3 regions of the Mesorhizobium sp. C089B genome follow, and region 2 is predicted to be linked to each of the others. Evidence: riboswitches for the same ligand, from Rfam matches in the RefSeq annotation. Region 2 holds a riboswitch; each other region holds the start of a gene.

Region 1 (3,203 bases), 2.8 Mb from region 2:
GCTGCGGTGGCGAGAACGATCTTCTTCATTTTAGTCTCCTGAATTTTTCTGATGCTGCCAGCTGCAGCGGATAAGCCCGCCACGTGCTGGAAACCGGCTTTTAGCGGCCGAAAAGGTTACGGTCGGCACCGTGGGCAGGCGCCTGCTCGGCTGGAGCCGACTTCTCAACCGAAGCCGTATGGCCACTATCGGTCGACGTAATCGCAGGCTGGTTGGCGCCGTTCGAACCGTAGTTGTCGCTGCCGGCGAAAGCGCTGCCGGAGATGGCCAAAACGGCGGCGGCAGCAAGGATGATCTTTTTCATTTCAAATACTCCTGAATTTTTTGGGATCCCGAGAGCGACGGGTTAGCCGCCCTTCTTTGGTCGGGATCAGCGATTGCCGTAGAGGTCGCGGTCGGCGCCCTGAACGACAGGCTGCTTGTCAGCGTGCGCCGGCTTCTGAATGGAAGCCGTATACGAGCTGTCGACCGAGACGGCTGGCTGGTTCGCACCATTGGAACCGTAATTGTCGCTACCGGCGAAGGCGCTGCCGGTGATCGCCAAAACGGCTGCGGCAGTGAGGATGATCTTTTTCATTTTTAGTACTCCAGTTTGTCTGTCCGTCTAGCGGCGTGTCTTGGGAGGAATTCGCGTCGTTCGGACAGCCCCGATGTGGGAAAGCCATAGGCTGGTTTCCAATCACGAAGTTGTTCCGTGTGGACCACGGTCCTGCACCTTGAAATTGTGCCAGGAAGTTCCTCTATGGTCATTTATCGCATTGTTTTCAGTTGCTTATGTCGAACCGAGTGGTTCGCTCCGGTGTCGGTTTCCGGGCCGTCGTTCACACCGTCCTGCACGCATTGTCAACAGAAACGAACCGTTCGGTTCGATTAGAGATTGCTAATAGTAACTTTTCGATACCGTTGAGCCCTTTTTGCCCCCGATCGGAACTGGATCCGCAGCGATTCGAAACGGCGATGATAGCGCCGCAAGACAGGATCTCAGCCCTTCGGTGGTCGGCGGGGCGTATGCCGCGCGTGTCGCGCCGCATGGATATGATGTCGCTTTCATGCCGACGTCGCGATCGCTGCCGTGATTAGATGATCGCATCTCAGGTGCCGCTTCGTGACGACGCAGCGGAGAATTGGGAAGCCGGTCAGAATCCGGCGCTGCCCCCGCAACGGTGGTGGAGTTGAAGTCGCAACGGGAGACCACTGGGCAAGAGCCTGGGAAGGTGTCGCGATGGTCCGCAAGGACAACTCCAGAGCCCGGAAACCAGCCCGAGATGCATAGACTCGACTGATCGCGGTGGGCGGTCAAGAGGTGGATAGTGCATGTCCGGCGCCGCGCCGGCCTGCGTCCGATCCTTCCTCCATCACCACCAAGTTCAGTCCTTAAACCACGAGGACAGAACTATGGATACGCGCAACGACATGCTGAGGCTCCTGAACGGCCGCAAGCAAGGCTTTTCGCTGGAACAGCCCTTCTACACCGACCCGGACTATTTCAAGCTCGACATGGAGCTTATCTGGTATCGCGACTGGCTGTTCATCGGCCATGATTGCGAACTGCCGAAGCCCGGCAGCTATATCACCGTGCAGATCGGCGATTATCCGGTGGTGCTGGTCCGCGACCAGAAGGGCAACATCAACGCCTTTCACAATTCCTGCCGCCATCGCGGCAGCCGTGTCTGCAACACTGAGAAGGGCATGGCGGCAAAGCTTGTCTGCCCCTATCACCAGTGGACCTACGAGCTTGACGGCCGGCTGCTGTTTGCCCGCCAGATGGCCGACGGTTTCGACAAGAGCCAGTTCGGCCTGAAGCCCGTCGCCTGCGAGAGCGTCGGCGGCTACATCTTCATCTGCCTGGCGAAAGAACCTGCCGACTTTGCGCCGATGCGCGCCATGATAGAGCCCTACCTCAAGCCGCACCGGCTGAATGAAGCCAAGGTCGCCTTCGAGAGCACCATCATCGAGAAGGGCAACTGGAAGCTGGTCTGGGAAAACAACCGCGAATGCTATCACTGCGCCGGCAATCATCCAGAGCTGTGCAAGACATTCCCCGAAGCGCCGACGGTGACCGGCGTGCAGGGCGCCGACAGCGATCCGGAGATGCTGGCGCACTGGGCGAAATGCGAGGCGGCGGGCCTGCCGAGCAAGTTCCGCATCGATCCGGCCGGGCAATACCGCGCCACCCGCGCGCCGCTGCTGCGCGATGCCGTCAGCTACACGATGTCGGGAAAGCGCGCGGTGACGAAGAACCTGTCCGACACTGTTGCCGCCGACCGCATCGGCACCTTGATGCACTACCACTATCCGACGACCTGGAACCACATACTGATCGACCATGCGGTCACCTTCCGGGTGCTGCCGATCAGCGCCACCGAAACCGCGGTGACGACCAAGTGGCTGGTGCACAAGGATGCGGTCGAGGGGGTCGACTACAACCTTGAGGAGCTCACCCATGTCTGGACCGAGACCAACGACCAGGACCGCCGCATCGTCGAGGAAAACGCCTTCGGCATCCTGTCTCCGGCCTATGAGCCCGGCCCCTATTCGGAGCTGCACGAGGGCGGCGTGATCCAGTTCGTCGAATGGTACGCGGCCTTCATCGGCCCGCGCCTTGCCGAAGGCGGCCGGCCGGCGCTACGCAGCGTCGCGTGAGCTGGAGCAGGCGAAGAGGGACCAGAGGATGAATGCGATGACGGATCTTGGGCTCTATCGCCATCTTGACCAGATGGCGCCGTGGAACGATAGGCTGCAGGTGCTGGAAGTGATCGGCGTCAGCGACGAGGCGCCCGACGTCAAGACCTTCACCTTCCGCTCCGACAACCAGACCTGGTTCCGCTACAAGCCGGGCCAGTTCCTGACGCTGGAACTGCCGACACCGGACGGGCCGCTGATGCGCACCTACACGCTGTCGTCGTCGCCATCGCGGCCGTTTTCGATCGCGGTGACGATCAAGGCGCAGGCCGGCAGCATCGGCACGCGCTGGATGTTCGACCATCTGGTGCCCGGTTCGCATGTCAAGGCCTACGGACCGGCCGGCGACTTCTCGTTGCACAGCCACCCGGCGGCCAAATACCTGTTCATTTCCGCCGGCTCCGGCGTGACGCCGATGATGTCGATGCTGCGCTGGCTGAACGACTGCGCGCCATGGACCGATGTCGGTTTCGTCAACTGCGCGCGGCGTGCCGAAGAGATCATCTTCCGCAAGGAACTCG
Region 2 (3,203 bases):
GGGGATGTCGACGATGAAGGTGTCGAAATCGTCATGCTCATGATCGAAAGCGCCGTCGTGATGCGACTTGCGGTTCTCGATGTCGTCTTCGACGGCGAGACCGAGGCCAAGCAGCACCGACGGGTCGACCTTGCCATGCGCAGTCGGCACGATTTTTACCGCGCGGGCGGAATGTTCATTGATGATGGCGTTGGCGCGGGCCGAACCGGGGGCGTCCATCAGATCGCTCTTCGACAGGATGATCAAATCGGCGCAGGCGATCTGGTCCTCGAACACTTCTTCGACAGGATCGTCATGGTCGAGCGTCTCGTCCTGAGCGCGCTGTGCCTGCAAAGCGTCCATGTCGTTGGCGACGCGGCCTTCGGCCAGCGCCGGGCCGTCTACCACGGCGATGACACCGTCGACGGTTACCCGGCTCTTCACGCTCGGCCACTGGAACGCCTGGACCAGCGGCTTGGGCAGAGCCAGGCCCGAGGTCTCGATCAGGATGTGGTCAACCTTCGGTGTCAGCGCGAGGATCTTGTCGAGGGCGGGCACGAAATCGTCGGCGACTGTACAGCAGATGCAGCCATTGGCCAGTTCGACGATGTTTTCCTCGGGGCAGGTGTCGATGCCGCAGCCTTTCAGGATTTCCCCGTCGATGCCGATGTCGCCGAACTCGTTGACGATGATGGCGATGCGCTTGCCGCCGGCATTTTCCAGGAGATGGCGGACCAGCGTCGTCTTGCCGGCGCCGAGGAAGCCTGTAACGACAGTGCAGGGAACACGGGAGAGGTTGGCGGCCGGGTTTGAAGCGTTCATCGTCAGTCCTTCAGCATGTCGAGGGGTGGGATGCGGGCAACGAGGCCGCGCTTGAGGCTATCGGGCCGGCCGCGCCACGGGATGAGGCCGTCGGCCGAAGTCGCGAAGAGCTTTGCGCCGGTAACGAGGTCGGCGCCGCTGGTTGCGGTCAGATCGCCGAAGACATAGCTCCAGCAGCCATCGCGCAGGATCGCGGCGCTGAGGCGGCGCTTGCAATTGCCGAGACATTCGGCGGTGCGGACCCGGATATCGCCGGCAGCGGCGCGGCGTGTGTCCTCAGCCAGCAATTCGCCGGCGCGCGGATGGGCGTCGGAACCGGTCTCATCGCGGCAGGAGGCGCAGACGATGACGGTCACGCCGGTCAGGGCGTCGTTGTCGCCGGACGCAATGTCCGTTGTGCCAGCCGAAAAACTGCTGTTCTGGTCCAAAAACCGTGCTCCTTGCCCGGAAACCCGCCAGGCGATCGGATACTTTGTCTCAGACGGCAGGTCTCCTGGCTCGCGAGTCATTGCCTTGGTTAGCCGCCTTCCCGGTGTTACCCAGTGGCTTTCGGCCTTGGCTCTTCGCTTACAGTTGCGGGGACAGCCGCGGATTTGGGATTTTTTCGTCCCGCACCGCATTCCCTCTTGGCCCTTGCCGTTGCGGGCAGGGGACCGTCTGGAGCGGATTTAGGCTTTTGCAGGCAGCGGTGTCAACGCACGGCTACGACATGGCGATGTCGGCAGGGCTGTCATGTCCCGGCTTCCGGCAGTGCCAGGATGACCTGTCGGATAGCTTGATAGCCATCGCTATAGTCCCAGTCATGACCGACAGCCAGATTCTGTCCCTCATGCCAAACCGCGTTGTCCAGAAGGACTTCGGCACTAATCAGCGTGCCCTTCAAGCCTGCCAGAAAGGTCCGGACAAAATGGCTTCCGGGGGGTACCGAAGCTGTGAACAGCTTTTCCAGCTTGGCATAGAATGCTGGATAGCCTGGTGTCAGCGAGCATAGCTCGGTTGTGGCCTGGGAAATGACCGGGCCGCTATAGATTTTCCAGCGGGCATCTTTTCGCCAGATCTTCCAACTGGCGCTGCTTCGCTGCCAAAGCTCTATTTCGGCCTGCATGTTCTCGCAGACGTGATCGGCCAGTCCCTCAATGGCCACATGGAAAACACCACGGAGAAACTTTTCAAACGCCTGGTTCAGTTCCTGTTCGCGCGTGTCGCCGAAGCCAGCAAAGGATTCAATGACCGGCTGAACATCAAGCAGCGGAGAAAAAATGTAGATTTCCAGGACCAGCCGGTCAGAACTCGTCTCGAACACCTCAGCCTCAAACCGAAGCTGCTTCGATTGGAGCATGACGTCCCTATCTCTGCGGACTGCATCTATTCCATGCGCAATGAGGGCGCCATGGATCATGTCGAGCACTTTGTCCGATGCCATTGCACAACCTACGAGGCTTATTGAGGCGTCTATGACAGACGCTGCAAGGGTTGGCCATCTCTCTCGCTAGCCAATGCCGGCCCCAGATTGCCGGCCGGCGTCACTTCGATGCGCTCAAGGCCAAGCCAGCCCTGCATCTCCTTTAGTTCCTCGAAAAGCTGTGCGGTGGTCTCAGGCGGTGCGCCTGCTTCGGCATAGGCGGCGTGGACGCGTAAGACACTCGCAGGCCGGTCGGCCTTGAGGTCGACGCGGGCGACGATCTTGTCGCCGAGCAAGAAAGGCAGCACGTAATAGCCATATTGCCGCTTGTCGGCCGGGGTGTAGATCTCGATGCGGTAGCGGAAATCGAAGAGACGCTCGGTGCGCGCGCGCTCGAAGACCACCGGATCGAAGGGGGCCAGCAAGGCGCGGGCCTCGATCTTTCGCGGCAGGCGGGCGTCCCTATAGAGGTAAGCCGGCTTGTCCCAACCTTCGACGTTTACCGGCAGCAACTCGCCCATCTCGACCAGTTCCTCCAACCGGCCCTTCATGTCGGCCGGCGACAAGCGGAAATAATCGCGCAGGTCACCCGACGTCGCGATGCCGTGGGCGCGGGCAGAAATGCGCAGCAATTCGCGGTGCGCGTCCTCGGCGGCCGGCACCGGCAGATCGAGGATCGCCTGCGGCAGCACGCGCTCGGGCAGGTCATAGAAGCGTTCGAAGCCACGGCGGTGCGCCGTGGTGATGCGTCCGGCCCAGAAGAGCCATTCGAAGGCGTGCTTGGCGTGGCTCCAGCCCCACCAGCCGCCCGAACCTTTCTGGCCTTCCAGTGCCGAAGCGGCAATCGGGCCGCGCTCGGCGACCGCGCGGTAGATCTCTTCGATATAGGCGGCGTGCTCGCGGCCCCATTTGGCGAGGCCGAGATACATTTCGTCGCCTTGCTCGGCCCGCTGCATGCGCCAGCGCATCAGCGGGTAGGTCTCGACCGGCAGGAACGAGG
Region 3 (3,203 bases), 3.2 Mb from region 2:
GAGCCGGCCTGGACTCTGGAGCGCTCGCCAAAAGCGCTCTCTCGTCGCTTCGCGCTGTCCTCAATGCTAGCGATCCGCCCCTGAACAAGCGGGTCATGGATCCTCGTGGATGTCACGCGCGTGGCGGCAGCCTCGGCAGACGCTTTCAACGCGCCTGCCACCGCATCCCTGCCTTGGGACAGGGCCCGGGCCAGCAAGACCAGCTCGTCGGTCTTCTGGGCCGCGAAGGCGAGCCACGACCTGATGTCCGCGTCGAGTTCCGTCTCCATGCGCAGATCAATCGGCAGATGCAGCATCGAGCAAGAAGGCGCGATCTCGACGCGGTCCAAGGGCCAGCCGGCGACGATCGGTTTGATGCGGTCGAGAATGGCGGGCAGGTTCGCACGCCAGACGTTGCGGCCATCGATCAAGCCAAGCGAGAGCACCAGATCCTTCGGAGCGAGCCGAGCCACCGTTTCCAGCTGCTCGGGAGCGCGCACGAGATCAATATGCAGGCCGGCCAGGGGCAGAGAAATCGCGGTTTCGAGATTGTCTCCCAGCGACCCGAAATACGTAGCCAGCATGATCTTCAGCTCGGGCGCGGCTTTCGACAGCTGGCCATAGGCGAATTCGAACGCAGCTCGTTCGTTCGGGTTCAGATCGAGGACAAGCGCTGGCTCATCGATCTGCACCCAGTCGGCTCCCGACAGCTTCAGCCTCTCCAGAAGCTGCTCGTAAACCGGCAGCAGCCGCGGTAGGAGCGCGATGGGACCGAACCCCTCGGCAGGCGATTTCGCCAGCTTGAGGAAGGTGATGGGTCCAAGGATGACTGGGCGTGTGTGAATGCCGAGAGCTTTAGCCTCGAGGAAGTAATCGACCGGCTTCGATGACGAGAGGGCGAACGTCTGATCATCATCGAGTTCCGGCACAATGTAGTGGTAGTTGGTGTCAAACCACTTGGTCATTTCCATCGCGGTTACACCAGGTCCATGAGCCTCCTCCTGGTAACCAGCGTGTCCACAATCCTCCGTCTGACCCTGGTTGCCGCGCGCCATTGCGAAGTAGATGTCAAGTGGGACCTCGCCGCTATTCCAGCCGTAACGGGATGGAACGGCCCCGACCATGGCTGCGGTGTCGAGCACATGGTCGTAAAGCGAGAAGTCGTTCGACGGGATTTTCGACACGCCGCGATCGCGCTGCTCTTCCCAGCTAGCGGCACGGAGCGCCTTCGACGTCGTGAGAAGGTCGCCAGCGGACGATGTTCCGGACCAGTAGCTTTCAAGCGCGAATTTCAGTTCTCGCCGACGACCGAAGCGCGGCACGCCGAGCGTTGCTACAGGAATTTGCTGAGAGACAGTCATGTCATACCCCGATGATTGGGGCGTCGGTGACAAGGAAGGCGCTAGCAGGCCGGCATCAACGCCGGGTTGCAGCGGCCACCGAGACACCCCGCCCGTGGACGTAATTCGCGTGGCAGGTCTCCTGGCTCGCGGGGTCATAGCCTCTACCCGTCTTCCTGAGGGTATTCGCCTCAGTGACGTGATTGGGGTTGGCTCGCCGCTAACAGTTGCGGGGGCAGCGCCGGCATCGCACCGGCTTCCCTCTTAGCTCCGCTGCGGCAGCGCCGCACGCGAGAACCACGACACGCAGACAATCACAGCAGTGCGCTCTTTTGTCAATGAGGCATAACGAAATGTTTATGTGGTTATGTGATCGCGCTTTTACGCCTTTGTCTAGCATTGTGAAATATTCAGTCTGCTGCCCGCATTCGGCATCGTGGGACGTGATCGCAAGTCAAGTCCGACGGACGCCGCGAGTTCTCCGTTACCTCAGGAACCTTACTGGCCTTCCCCAAGCTGAGCTTCTGGAAAATGCTGGTGACGATCTGGATGACGGTGAATGCCGTCATGGCAAGCACGCCTTGCACCGCTCCTCCAGCGAGCTTCACGGCAGCAGCATGGGTCAGTTCTCCGAAGCGAATGGCTGTCGCTATCAGCGAGCTTTGACACAGTTCCGCCACTGCGGTCATCGCGTCAGTAGGGCGGCTGGTTAGTTGCCGGCGCATCTACAGCAACCCAGCCCCTTCCGCCTCGCGGCGCAAATTCTGCCTTGGCCTTGGGCCGATCTGCTGGATCACCAGGCCGGCCGCCAGCGAGCCAAGGTGGCCGCAGGTCTTGAGGTTGCGGCCCTGCGTGTAGCCATGCAGGAAACCGGCGGCGTAGAGGTCGCCGGCGCCGGTGGTGTCGACCAACTCCTTGATGGCGGTCGCCTCGATGACCACGGTCTCGTCGCCGCGCACGATCACCGAGCCTTTTTCGGAACGGGTGACGGCGGCAATCTTGCAGTCCTTGCGGATCTGAGCCAGCGCCTCGTCGAAGGATTTTGTCTGGTAGAGCGACTTGATCTCGTGGCTGTTGGCAAAGACGATGTCGACAGTGCCCGAGCGCATCAGCTCGAGGAACTCGTCCCGGTAGCGGTCGACGCAGAACGAATCCGACAACGTCATCGACACTTCGCGTCCGGCCTCGTGTGCGAGCTTCGCCGTCTGCCGGATCGCCTCCTTGGCGCGCGGCGGATCCCACAAATAGCCCTCGAAATAGGTAACCTTGGCGCCGGATGCCTTGTCGGCCTCGACATCCTCAGGGCCAAGCTCGACGCAGGCGCCGAGATAGGTGTTCATCGAGCGCTCGCCGTCGGGCGTGACGAAGATCATAGAGCGCGCCGTCGGCGGCTCGCCCTTGAGCGGCCTGGTGTCGAAGGCGACACCCTGTGCATGGATATCGTGCGCATAGATTTCGCCCAGCGCATCGTTGGAGACCTTGCCGAAGAAGGCGGCGCGTCCGCCGAAGCTGGCTACGCCGGCCGCCGTGTTGCCGGCACTGCCGCCGGAGGCCTCGATCGCCGGGCCCATGCGGCTGTAGAGCAGTTCGGCGCGGCGCGTGTCGATCAGGTTCATCGCGCCCTTGATGATGCCGTTGATCTCGAGGAATGCCTCGTCGCACTGGGCGATGATGTCGACAATGGCATTGCCGATGCAAAGCACGTCATAATCCGGCATCAATGTCTCCGCCAAAAAATCCGAGCCGGCTTCTCGCCACGCCTGCCAGGCGCGGGTCTGCCCGGTGGAAATGGGCTTTCCGCTTGCCAATCCGTTCGCCGGCGGCTCTCACGGGGCGGCGAGTCCTGCCTCGCGACGCAATTCGTCCGCCCTGTCTGTCTTCTCC

The links. A riboswitch is a leader RNA that binds a small molecule or an ion and turns the genes downstream of it on or off. The one in region 2 is predicted to bind cobalamin.
Region 1: it holds a riboswitch for cobalamin, as region 2 does, so the genes downstream of both, NLY44_RS24870 (aromatic ring-hydroxylating oxygenase subunit alpha) here and NLY44_RS11465 (DUF1636 family protein) in region 2, are expected to answer to the same signal.
Region 3: it holds a riboswitch for cobalamin, as region 2 does, so the genes downstream of both, metE (5-methyltetrahydropteroyltriglutamate--homocysteine S-methyltransferase) here and NLY44_RS11465 (DUF1636 family protein) in region 2, are expected to answer to the same signal.

The regions. Positions count from the first base shown of each region.
Region 1 covers NZ_CP100469.1:5,027,400-5,030,602, forward strand. The annotation lists gene NLY44_RS24855 (DUF680 domain-containing protein) at 1-29, opposite strand, end outside; gene NLY44_RS24860 (DUF680 domain-containing protein) at 101-304, opposite strand; gene NLY44_RS24865 (DUF680 domain-containing protein) at 371-577, opposite strand; cobalamin riboswitch at 1,077-1,278, shown strand; gene NLY44_RS24870 (aromatic ring-hydroxylating oxygenase subunit alpha) at 1,396-2,643, shown strand; gene NLY44_RS24875 (FAD-binding oxidoreductase) at 2,681-3,203, shown strand, end outside.
Region 2 covers NZ_CP100469.1:2,259,449-2,262,651, reverse strand. The annotation lists gene cobW (cobalamin biosynthesis protein CobW) at 1-801, opposite strand, end outside; gene NLY44_RS11465 (DUF1636 family protein) at 804-1,229, opposite strand; cobalamin riboswitch at 1,268-1,474, opposite strand; gene NLY44_RS11460 (DUF6348 family protein) at 1,532-2,224, opposite strand; gene NLY44_RS11455 (winged helix-turn-helix domain-containing protein) at 2,254-3,203, opposite strand, start outside.
Region 3 covers NZ_CP100469.1:5,815,034-5,818,236, forward strand. The annotation lists gene metE (5-methyltetrahydropteroyltriglutamate--homocysteine S-methyltransferase) at 1-1,340, opposite strand, end outside; cobalamin riboswitch at 1,435-1,636, opposite strand; gene NLY44_RS28510 (adenosine kinase) at 2,045-3,037, opposite strand; gene metK (methionine adenosyltransferase) at 3,146-3,203, opposite strand, start outside.